2 regions of the Ensifer sp. KUDG1 genome follow, and region 1 is predicted to be linked to the other one. Evidence: riboswitches for the same ligand, from Rfam matches in the RefSeq annotation. Region 1 holds a riboswitch; the other holds the start of a gene.

Region 1 (5,880 bases):
TACGGTCACGTGCTCGCCTGGGAGCCGCCACGGCTGCTGGCTTATACCTGGAACGAAGAAACCGGCACCCCCTCGGAGGTCCGCTTCGAACTTAGCCCTCGCGGCGACAAGGTGCTGCTCGTCGTCACCCACAAGCGCATCGCCGACCGCGCCATCATGACCAGCTTCTCCGCCGGCTGGCACGTGCATCTCGACATTCTGCGCGCGCTGCTGGAAGGCGAAAAGCCGGCGGCCTTCTGGAGCAAGTTTGCCGATCTTGAAGCGCAATACGACGCGCGTATTCCCAAGCCCTGACGGCGGGATGGGTTCAGAGGTCAGGACGCGCGCAGGCGCCGGCAAGGATCCACTTGCCGGCGCTTCTCGTCAGGCACGGGCGAAACCGAGAATGAAGAACGCCAGCGCGCCGATCGACGCGAAGCTGCGCACGTGGTTCCACCAGACCCAGTCGGTCAGATAGCGCTCACGCCAGAGATCGGTCGCCGCCTGGCCGGGCGCTGCGGCGGCGAGCGCATCGTTCATCGGCACGTTGAAGACGATGGTCACCAGCAGCACGCCGACGACATAGGCGACACCGCCGGCGGCAAGCCACCACCGGCCCTCGCCGCCCGAGAGGAAGGCGACGACGATGAGCGCCAGGGCGAGCAGCGCCGTGCCCATGAAGGCGCTGAGGAAGATCGGGTTCTGGATCACGACATTGATCGCATTCATCGCAGCGATCCCCTGCTCCGGCGGCAGCCGCGACAGGGCCTGCATGATGCAGACCGAGAAGATGAAGAACAGTCCGGCCATCAGGCCGGAGCCGATCGCGGCGGCAAACGCCAGAGCGGGGATCAGGGGGATCATGCGGCAAGACTCCATACACCGGTTGCTGCGGTTTCCCGAGCGTAGGCTGCAAAGTCACGCGGACGCCGCCCAAGCACATGCTCGACATCGGACGTCAGGTTTGAATTGCGCCCGTCGAGCACCGAGGTGAAGAGATAGCGGATGAGTTCGACATAGTCATCAGGCACGCCGTCGGCCTGCAAGTGCGCCGCGAAGTCGGCAATCGGGATGGCCTGATAGGAGATCGGGCGGTTGGCTGCCGCGGCAATTTCGGCCACGGCGTCGGCAAAGGTCATCAGCCGCGGGCCGGTCAGCGAATAGACCTTGCCGATATGGCGGTCGTCGAGAAGCGCTTCGACAGCGACGTCGGCAATGTCGTCGCAGCTGATGAAAGGCTCGGTCACCGTGTCCACGGGCAGGAAGACGGAACCGCTCAAGACACCCTCGGCGAGGAAGCCTTCGTCGAAATTCTCGAAGAACCAGCTGCCCCGGATGACCGTCCAGTCGGCGCCGGAGGCCTGCAGCGCGCGCTCCGCCGCTTCCGCCTCGTCCTCGCCACGCCCCGACAGCAGCACCAGCCGCTTGACGCCGGCGCTGACGGCAAGGCTCGAGAACTTGGCGATCACCTCGACGGAGCCCGGCACCGCCAGATCCGGCTGGAAGCAGACATAGATGCGATCGACGTTTTCAAGGACCGGCGCCCAGGTCGTCTCTTCCGTCCAATCGAAGGAAGGCGACGCCGAACGGGCGCCGATGCGCACCGCCACGCCACGCTCCTTGAGGCGCTCGGCCACCCGCCGCCCCGTCTTGCCGGTACCGCCCAAAACCAGTGTGATTTTCTGAGACATCGTTTCCTCCTGAGGTTCCACCAACAAACATGAGTATCTCTCACATTTGCAAATGTGATAAATCCTCGTATTTTAGGAGTCAAGTCAAAATGTGAGCATTACTCATGATTCCAGATGCAAGTCCCGCCACGCTTCCCGCCGACGACGAGCCTGCGCTGCGCCGGACGCCGAGCCAGAAGCGCAGCCGCGAGCGCGTCGAGCAGATCCTTGCCTGCGCGACGGCGCTCATCCAGGAAAAGGGCAGCGACGCCATGCGCATGAGCGAAGTCGCTGAAAAGGCTGGAATTTCGATTGGCTCGCTCTACCAATACTTCCCCGACAAGGCGGCAATCGTGCGCACGCTCGCCGAGCGCTACAATACGGTCTGCAACGAGTGCATCGCGGCCGAACTGGCCAAGGTGACCTCGATCGCGGAGTTGCGCGACGCCTTCTCGCTTTTGTTCGACATCTATTACGAGATGTTCCTCGCCGAGCCGGTCATGCGCGACATCTGGTCGGCGATGCAGGCCGACAAGGCGCTGCGCGAAATCGACCTTGCGCAAAGCCGCGCCGGCGGAAAGCTGCTTGCCGATGTGTGGGCCCGGCTTGTGCCGGCGACGCCGCGCGAGGAGATCGACAGCGCCGCCTTCCTGATCATGCATCTCGGCGACTGCACCATGCGGCTTGCGGTCTCGGTCGATCGGGCCGAGGGCGACCAGATCGTCGAGGCCTACAAGCGCATGACCATCAAGGATTTTGTCGCGGATGGACCGCGCGGCGGCGCAGGCTCAATTGACAACTCCATGACAGAATCCTAATCATCTGGGATCGATTGGTTCCCGGGACGCGAACGCGTTTCGGGAGTAAACGGGAACGTGACGGATGGACCCACTCTGGGCATTCAAATCACGGCCGACCCCGCGACTGTAGAGCGACGTCGATCTGCCATTCCGGAGCGATCCGGAAGAAGCCACTGGAAAGGCCGCGAGAGGGCGGTCGAACTGGGAAGGCGAGGCAGACCGAGGGCATCGAGCCCAACGCCGTGAGCCAGGAAACCTGCCACTCGATGCGGGCATAGGGCCCAACCGGGAATTTCCCGATGCCATCACGGAGGTTGTCATGGCTACGTCTACCATTTCGAGCACCCCGCTCTCCCTCAGCGATCGTCTGACCGCTGGCGTCATCGCGCTCTTCATCGGCGCATTCCTCGTCTTCGGCGCCGGCCTTGCCAACTCGGCCGTGCTGCACGACACGGCGCACGACACCCGCCACTCCTACGGCTTCCCCTGCCACTGACCGATGCCTCGGAACGTGAACAACGTTCCGCATCGAACAATCTGCGGACCTGAACACATCCGGCCCGAGCCGGATGTCGGCTTATGTGCATCCCGGTTTTTCCGGCGTGCGAACGCCATCCGCAGCACAGGCAAAATGGGAAGGCTCAAGGACCACGCCGCAGCGCGTGGCTTTTGTCGTTATCGAGGGATTTCAAGATGATTGTCAGAACGCTTCTGGCCGCGATCGTGGCTGGATTGATTGCCGGTGTCTTCATGACCGGCGCCCAGGAATTGCGCGTCACGCCGCTGATCCTGCATGCAGAGGAATTCGAAGGCGAGGCTCCGGCCCCCACCGAACAGCCCGCCGCCCAGCCGGGTGCGGCACAGCCTGCCGCGGAAAACCACGACCAGCATTCGTCGCTCAAGGCCGTGTCGCCGCTTAGCGCCTTGCTCGACGCATTGTCGCCGATCACGCCCGCCTATGCCCATGAGGGCGAGCACGAGGAAGGCGGCATCATGTTCGGCATGAGCCGCTTCTCCGGCACGCTGATCGCGAACCTCGTCACCGGTTCCGGCTTCGGCCTGCTGCTCGCCGGCGTCAGCCTGGTGATCGGCTATCCGATCACGCTTCGGAACGGCGCGCTCTGGGGCGCCTGCGGCTGGCTTGCCGTGCACATGCTGCCGGCGATCGGCCTGCCGCCGGAACTGCCTGGCTTTCCGGCCGCCGAACTCGGCGACCGCCAGACCTGGTGGCTCGCAACGGTGGCGCTTTCGGCCGTCGGCCTTTATCTCGTCGTCCTGCGCGAGGAGATCGTCTCCAAGGTCGCGGGCCTCGTGCTGATCGCAGCGCCCCATGTCTACGGTGCGCCGCAGCCGCTCGACATTACCAGCAACGTTCCGGCCGTGCTCGGAGCAGAGTTTGCGGTGGCCGCACTCGCCACTACGCTCGCCTTCTGGATCGTGCTCGGCGTCGTCTCCGGCTTCATCAACGAGCGCTTCGTCAAGGCACAGTGATCGCCGATCACGGATCGTCACCAAAGCGACGGCGGGGTTCAGGCCCCGCCGTTTTGCATGAGATGCGCCGCCAGCCGCGCGCGGCGGTCCTCCGGCTCCAGCAGGACGCAGGTGTCGCAGAAGCTACCGCCCTCCGTCTTGAAATAGAGACAGCAGCCGCAGCGGATCCGGTATTGGCGTGAAATGTATTCACCACTTGCCGGATCGACAGCCGCAATCTGCTCGTAGCAAAGCTCATCAGAATAGAGCCGCGAGCCGGGCCGCTTGACGATCGCCAGCGCCTCGGCCATGCCGCGCGCCTCATCCCCGATCGCGCGGCCGATTTCGAGGAACGCGCCAGCCAGGGCATCCGCCGCGAGCCGCCATTGCGCCCCGCTCGAGAGGCCTGTCCGTGCCTTCAGGACTGCAATGACGGGCGCCAGATGAGCGATGAAGCCCTGTTCAAAAGAGCTGACGCCCTCCTCTCCACCCTTGCGCCCCATCGCCGGCGGCTGGAGGCGAAAATGATAGCGTTTGCCCGCGACTTCGGCACCACGGTGAAGCCGCGCCCAATCCTCGAAACGAATGCCGGCGACCTCCGGCTGCAGCCCGGAGCCGAGATGGAACGCGCCGAGGACCACGCTCAACTGACGGCTATAGAAGGCGATCAGATGCGCCGCGCGGATCCGGTCGGTCATGCCGACCCCGAAGAAATCCTGATAGGCGAGCCCCGCCTCAAGGCCAGCGCTGCCCACAGCCCAGAAGTCACCCGGCGCGCTGAATTCGCTGGCCGCCGGCCCGAGCGAGACGGCAGCCTCCGGAAACTGGGCACGCAGATGGTCGGCGACGGCCAGCGCCTGCGGCGCAAATGCCGCCGCGATCTCCGCTGTCGGCCGGTGGTCGTTCAAGCGCATGCCGTCTCCGTCGCCCATTCTCATCCCTTGGCGCTGGATGCGGGCGGATTGCCACGCGCACCCTCCCCCTGCCGCAGCCAGCCATCGTCGAAGCCGGCTCGTTGAAGGCCGAGGCGGATCGCCGGTATGCCGCGCATCAGCGTCCAGACAAGGCCGCTTCGCCAGTTCTCGATCATCATGACAACGAGGCCCTGGTCAAGACCGACGACCCGCGCATCGATCCAGCCCTCCGGCCCGCCGCCATCAAGGCTCGGGTTGAAGCCGCCGGGAAAGCGCCCCTCGTTCAGAAGTTCCGGATAACTCTTCGCCATATGCACGAGGGAGGCCTGCGCCGCCTCAGGCTCGAACGGCAGGCAGGCAAGCGGCGCCCAGGGCACGAGCGTGCCGTCATCAGGGCCGTAGGGCGCGCCGCGGTTCACATAGCCGAAAAGCCGCTGCTGGCGCCCATCGCGAAGCCGCAGCCGGCCGCGTGGCGCATGGCAGGCGCTGAGGCCCCACAGGTGCTCGCCATATCCGGCGAAGTGTCCGGGATTGGAGCGCGCATGGTCTCGCTGCAACTGGATGGCGCGCCGGGTATTTTCGAAATAGTCCGTTCCCCGCTCCCGCATCGGCCGGTCGGCCAGCCCGCGCAGATCGAGCCAGGCCTGCGGGAAGAGATGGATGAAGAGCGGCGCCGCATGCAGGTGCGGCCGGCCCTCGACGGGGATCCAGTCATGGCCCTCGGCATAGGCCGCATAATGCTCCGGTTCGATCGCATGCTCGGGCGCGCCGAGTGCCAGCATATAGAGCAGCAACGCTTCGCTGTAGCCCCGCCAGCGATGTTTCAAAAACCGCCCCGGCGGCCGCCAGCCCATCGTCAGCGTATCGCCGCGATTGAGCGCCCAGCGCCAATCGACCCGAGCATAGAGCCGGTCGGCAAGCGCACGGATCTCGCCTTCGACCGCGTCGTCCCGACAGAAATAGGCGGAAGCGGTCAGGACGCCGGCGATCAGCAGCGCCGTATCGACGGTTGAAAGCTCGCTCTGCCAGGCGCGCTCGCCGTTCCGC
Region 2 (5,880 bases), on a different contig from region 1:
AGATTGTCGTTGGTCATGAAGGCGGCCGGGTAGTAGACGCGGCCGATCTTGCCTTCCTTGCGGATCTCGATCTTCGAGACGATCGGGTGGATCGAGGAGGTCGAGTGGTTGATGTAGGAGATCGAGCCCGTCGGCGGCACGGCCTGGAGGTTCTGGTTGTAGAGACCTCCTTCCATCACTGCCCGTTTCAGTTCCAACCAGTCTTCCTGGGTCGGGATGACAATGCCGGCTTCCTCGAACAGCGCCTTCACCTTTTCGGTCGCCGGCAGCCATTCGGCCTGGGTGTATTTGTCGAAATAGTCGCCAGAGGCGTATTTCGAATTTTCGAAGCCGGCGAAGCTCTTGCCTTTTTCGACCGCCAGCCGGTTCGATGCGCGGATGGCGTGGTAGGTCACCGTGTAGAAATAGATGTTGGTGAAATCGATGCCTTCTTCGGAGCCGTAGAAAATGCGCTCGCGCGCGAGATAGCCGTGCAGGTTCATCTGCCCGAGGCCGATCGCGTGGCTGTCGTCGTTGCCCTTTTCGATCGAGGGTACGGACGAGATGTGGCTCATTTCGGAGACGGCTGTCAGTGCCCGGATCGAGGTCTCGATCGTCTGGCCGAAATCCGGGCTGTCCATGGCAGCGGCGATGTTCAGCGAGCCGAGGTTGCAGGAGATGTCCTTGCCCATGTGCTTGTAGGAGAGATCGTCGTTGAATTCGCTCGCCTCGCTCACCTGCAGGATCTCCGAGCAGAGGTTGCTCATGGTGATGCGGCCGGCAATCGGGTTTGCCCGGTTCACCGTGTCCTCGAACATGATGTAGGGATAGCCGCTCTCGAACTGGATCTCGGCGATGATCTGGAAGAAGTCGCGCGCCTTGATCTTGCGCTTGCGGATGCGGGCATCCTCCACCATCTCGCGATACTTCTCCGTCACCGAGATTTCGGTGAGCGGCACGCCATAGACCTGCTCCACGTCATAGGGCGAGAACAGGTACATGTCCTCGTTGTTGCGAGCGAGCTCGAAGGTGATGTCGGGGATGACGACGCCGAGCGACAGCGTCTTGATGCGGATCTTCTCGTCGGCATTTTCGCGCTTGGTATCGAGGAAGCGCATGATGTCGGGGTGGTGGGCATGCAGGTAGACAGCGCCCGCGCCCTGGCGCGCGCCAAGCTGGTTGGCGTAGGAGAAACTATCCTCGAGCAGCTTCATGACCGGGATGACGCCGGATGACTGGTTCTCGATCTGCTTGATCGGAGCGCCCATCTCGCGGATGTTGGTGAGCGACAGCGCCACGCCGCCGCCGCGCTTGGAAAGCTGTAGCGCCGAATTGATGGCGCGGCCGATGCTCTCCATGTTGTCCTCGATCCTCAGCAGAAAGCAGGAGACGAGCTCGCCACGGCTCTTTTTGCCGGCATTGAGGAAGGTCGGCGTCGCCGGCTGGAAACGGCCGGAAATGATCTCGTCGACGAGATCGCGGGCAAGCGCCTCGTTGCCGCGCGCCAAGGCCATCGCCACCATGCAGACGCGGTCTTCGTAGCGTTCCAGGTAGCGCTTTCCGTCGAAGGTTTTGAGCGTATAGGACGTGTAATATTTGAAGGCGCCGAGGAAGGTCGGGAAACGGAACTTCTTCGAATAGGCGTGGTCGTAGAGATCGCGCACGAAGTTGAACGAATACTGGTCCAGCACTTCCTGCTCGTAGTAGCCCTCGGTCACCAGGTAATCGAGCTTTTCCCGCAGGTTATGGAAGAAGACCGTGTTCTGGTTGACGTGCTGGAGGAAGTATTGCTTCGCCGCCTGCCGGTCCTTGTCGAGCTGGATCTTCCCCTCCTCGTCGTAGAGGTTCAGCATCGCGTTCAGCGCGTGGTAATCCAGCGCCGCTTCCGTCGCCTTCAAGGGGCGTTCGAGTGTTGTGACGTCCAAAATCGTTCCATCCCGTTTTTGACATTGGCGACGTCCTCGTCGGTTCCGAGCAGCTCGAACCGGTAGAGAAAGGGCACCCGGCATTTGGCCGAGATCACGTCGCCGGCGATCCCGTAGGTCGCGCCGAAATTGCTGTTGCCCGCTGCGATCACGCCGCGGATGTGAGAGCGGTTGCCCGCGTCGTTCAGGAAGCGGATCACCTGTTTCGGCACGGCACCTCGGCCATCGTCGCCGCAATAGGTCGGCACGACGAGCACATAGGGCTCCGAGACCGTAAGCGCATCTTTACCCTCCTTGAGCGGTATGCGGGCTGTGCGAAGGCCGAGTTTCTCAACGAAGCGATGGGTGTTTTCCGAGCGGCTGGAAAAATAGACGATCAGCCCCATTGCTTCTCTCCCTCAGGAAAGCGCGCTGATCATGTCTGGGCGGAACCCCGCCCAATGCCGTTCGCCGGCGACGACCACTGGAACCTGCCGGTAGCCGAGACCCTGCACGAGCGCGAAACCGTCGGAATCCTCGGAGATATCGACGATGCGATAATCGATGCCCTGACGGTCGAGCGCGCGGGTGGTGGCGGTGCATTGGACGCAGGCGGGTTTGCTGTAGACGGTGATCGACATGGGTTCCTCGTGAGGGTCTGGCAAATGAGCGCAAAAAATCGGCGGGTCGCGCGAACGCGAACCGTGGGCTTGGCGATCGGGCACGAAACATCGCTCCCCGGTCGCTTCGACCGGAGTTGACGTCGTCAAGCTGGCCCAAGGTCGGTTACGCAACCGGGCCGGCTCGTTTTGCTCGGGCGCTCAGGAATTCCGCGGATGCGGGTTTTCAGGGCGCGGCCTTTCGATCAGGCGCGCAACAACGCGCACCCGTCCGCAGAAGGTGGATCTGAACTGGAAGAAACTGACATGACTTCACCCCGAAGCTTTCGACAGGCTGCCGGGGAGACGTCGAGACGATCCGGCAGGCTCATCCTGCCGCAATGCACCCAACCCCTCCGGACACCCCGCCCGTGGACGTTTGTTGCTCGAGGCAGGTCTCCTGGCTTACGGGTCAAAGCTTCCATCCCGACCTTCCCGAGGCCTCATGCCTCAGTGGTCCAATTCCGGACAGTTGCTCGCCGTCTACAGTTGCGGGGGCAGCTACGGCATAACCTTGGGCGGAAACCCGCCGGCGCACCGTATTCCCGTCTTAGCTCCCAATCCTTGCGAATCGGAAGAACCTCGAACACTAGATATAGTAGTTCATCGCAAATCTGCGTCAATAGGTTCTATATGCTGAAGGCGGGAGTGCAGAGGTCTTTTCTTTTTCGGTGTGGATAACGGGGAGTAAATGGCGGCGCGCAATCAATCCTGTGGATCGGGGGCGCCATGAGCGGCGCCCCCGGCTTGCTCAGGCGGCGAAGGCCGCAACTGGGCGGTTGCGGCTGTCGACAGCCACCATCACGAAAGTTCCGGTGACGGTCAGCACGCGCACGCCGCTGAGCAGTTCTTCCGACCAGAGCTCGACGTCTATCGTTGTGGAACTGCGTCCGGTCCGGGTGACGCGCGCCAGCGTATCGACGATCGTTCCGGCGGCGACACGCCGCTTGAAATCGCTACTGCAGGAGGCGAGCACCATCGCTTTGCCGGTCAGCCGGGTCGCGGCGACGAAGGCCGCCTTCGTCATCCGGGCGAGTGCATCGCCGCCGAAGAGCGCGCCGGCGCTGTTGGTCTGGCCCGGAAAAACGATGTCGGTCATGCCGACGAAATCCGCCGCGGGCACCACCGGCGCGGGCTCGGCGAGCGGCGGAAGGCGCCAGTCGGCACCTTTGTCCTGCGGCATCCCAACCATGGTGAACTGTCCGCGTGAGCAAAGATCGCGGCCGCCGGTCGCAAGGTCTTCGGCCACCATCTCGACGTCGACGACCATCGAGCGTCGCCCCACGCGCACCGGGCGGCCAGAGAAACTGACGATCTGGCCGATGCGGGCGGGTGCGCGAAAGTCGATCCGGTCGCAGGAGGCGGTGACGAAGGGAACGCGGCCGTGGCGGGTGGCGACGATGAAGGCGATCCGGTCCATCAGCGCCAATGCGGCACCCCCAAAGAGGGTGCCGTGATGATTGGTGTCGCCGGGAAAGACGATATCGACGAGGGTCTGTGGCGCCGGGGTTTCCCCCGACGCCGCTTCCGGGTGGTCCGTCATGCGCGAAGCGCCTTGTAGGGATCATCCGCGAAGGCCTGGCGCAGGGCGCGCGCCGCCGCCACCATGTTGACAAGCGCTGGCCGGGTTTCCTCCCAGCGCCGGGTCTTCAGCCCGCAATCCGGGTTGACCCAGATCTGCGCCGGCGTCAGCCCTTCGGTCGCGCGCTCGATGAGGTGCACCATTTCATCCACCGCCGGTACGCGCGGCGAATGGATATCGTAGACGCCCGGGCCGATCTCGTTCGGATAGGCCCTTCCGGTGAACGCGCCGAGCAGTTCCATCTTCGATCGCGACGTCTCGATCGAAATCACGTCGGCATCCATCGCCGCGATCGCCGGCATGATGTCGTTGAACTCCGAGTAGCACATGTGGGTGTGGATCTGGGTGGCGTCGCCGACGCCGGCGGCGCTGAGGCGGAAGCACTCCACCGCCCAGTCGAGATAGGCCTTGCGGTCGGCGGCCTTGAGCGGCAGGCCCTCGCGCAGCGCCGGCTCGTCGATCTGGATGATGGCGATGCCCGATGCCTCGAGGTCCCTGACTTCGTCGCTGAGCGCCAGCGCGATCTGCCGGCACACCACCGACCGCGGCAGGTCGTCGCGCACGAAGGACCATTGCAGCATGGTGACCGGACCCGTCAGCATGCCCTTGACCGGGCGATCGGTCAGCGACTGCGCAAAGGCCGCCCATTCGACAGTCATCGGGTTTGGCCGGGAAACGTCGCCGAAGATGATCGGCGGGCGCACGTAGCGCGAACCGTAGCTCTGTACCCAGCCACTTCGGGTAAAGGCGTAGCCCGAGAGCTGCTCGCCGAAATACTGCACCATGTCGTTGCGTTCGAACTCGCCGTGTACCAGCACGTCGATGCCGATCTCCTCCTGCCAGCGCACCGCCTGCTCGGTTTCCCGGCGCAGATACGCGGTGTAGTCGACATAGCTGAGTTCGCCCTTGGCATGCAGGGAACGGGCCTGCCGTACTTCCGGTGTCTGCGGGAAGGAGCCGATCGTCGTCGTCGGGAAAAGCGGCAACGGCAGCGCGTCCGCCTGGAGCGCGCGACGGGCCGGGAAGGGAGACCGGCGCTCGCTGTCGGCTGCCGTCAGCGCCTTCAGTCGCCCGGCAACAAGTGGATCATGGATCCTGAGCGACGTCAGCCGCGCCTTGGCTGCTTCGATCGAGGCCGCAAAGACCTTTTCCGGGCTGGCAAGCCCCGGCTCGAAGGCACGGGCGAGAAGGCTTAATTCATTGAGCTTCTGCACGGCGAAAGCGAGCCACGAGGCAAGCTCCGGGTCGAGCGCCTTTTCCATGCCGAGGTCGACGGGCACATGCAGGAGCGAGCACGAGGGCGCAAGCTCGATCCGGTCGCGGCCATGGGCAGAGACCAGCGGCTGCAGGCGGCGGAACAGGCCGGCAAGATCCGTCCTCCAGACGTTGCGGCCGTCGATGATGCCGAGCGACAGCACCCGGTCAGCCGGAGCGGACTGGATGAGGACCTCGATCTGCTGCGGCGCGCGCACGAGATCGACATGCAGGCCCGCGATCGGCAGCGCCAGGGCGCTCACCATATTTTCGCCGATCGAGCCGAAATAGGTCGCAAGCATGATCCGGAGCCCGGGAACCTTCGCCCGGAACGTATGATAGGCAAGGTCCAGGGCCTGCCTTTCCCGGTCGGTGAGATCGAGCACCAGACTAGGCTCGTCGATCTGAACCCAGTCGGCGCCGGCATTGGCAAGTTCGGTGAGCAGCTCGACGTAAACGGGAAGCAGGCGCTCGATCAGGTCGAGGGGATCGAAATCTCCGC

The links. Region 1 has a riboswitch for cobalamin ahead of M2267_RS29805 (CbtB domain-containing protein). Riboswitches for the same ligand answer to the same signal wherever they lie in the genome.
Region 2: it holds a riboswitch for cobalamin, as region 1 does, so the genes downstream of both, nrdH (glutaredoxin-like protein NrdH) here and M2267_RS29805 (CbtB domain-containing protein) in region 1, are expected to answer to the same signal.

The regions. Positions count from the first base shown of each region.
Region 1 covers NZ_JBNDIG010000019.1:17,310-23,189, reverse strand. Annotated here, with positions in the region: gene M2267_RS29825 (SRPBCC family protein) at 1-294, shown strand, start outside; gene M2267_RS29820 (DUF1772 domain-containing protein) at 364-843, opposite strand; gene M2267_RS29815 (NAD(P)H-binding protein) at 840-1,670, opposite strand; gene M2267_RS29810 (TetR family transcriptional regulator) at 1,775-2,467, shown strand; cobalamin riboswitch at 2,466-2,727, shown strand; gene M2267_RS29805 (CbtB domain-containing protein) at 2,769-2,945, shown strand; gene M2267_RS29800 (CbtA family protein) at 3,143-3,940, shown strand; gene M2267_RS29795 (ferric iron reductase) at 3,979-4,833, opposite strand; gene M2267_RS29790 (glucoamylase family protein) at 4,854-5,880, opposite strand, start outside.
Region 2 covers NZ_JBNDIG010000006.1:171,533-177,412, forward strand. Annotated here, with positions in the region: gene nrdE (class 1b ribonucleoside-diphosphate reductase subunit alpha) at 1-1,904, opposite strand, end outside; gene nrdI (class Ib ribonucleoside-diphosphate reductase assembly flavoprotein NrdI) at 1,874-2,290, opposite strand; gene nrdH (glutaredoxin-like protein NrdH) at 2,303-2,524, opposite strand; cobalamin riboswitch at 2,916-3,142, opposite strand; gene M2267_RS17130 (acyl-CoA thioesterase) at 3,294-4,085, opposite strand; gene metE (5-methyltetrahydropteroyltriglutamate--homocysteine S-methyltransferase) at 4,082-5,880, opposite strand, start outside.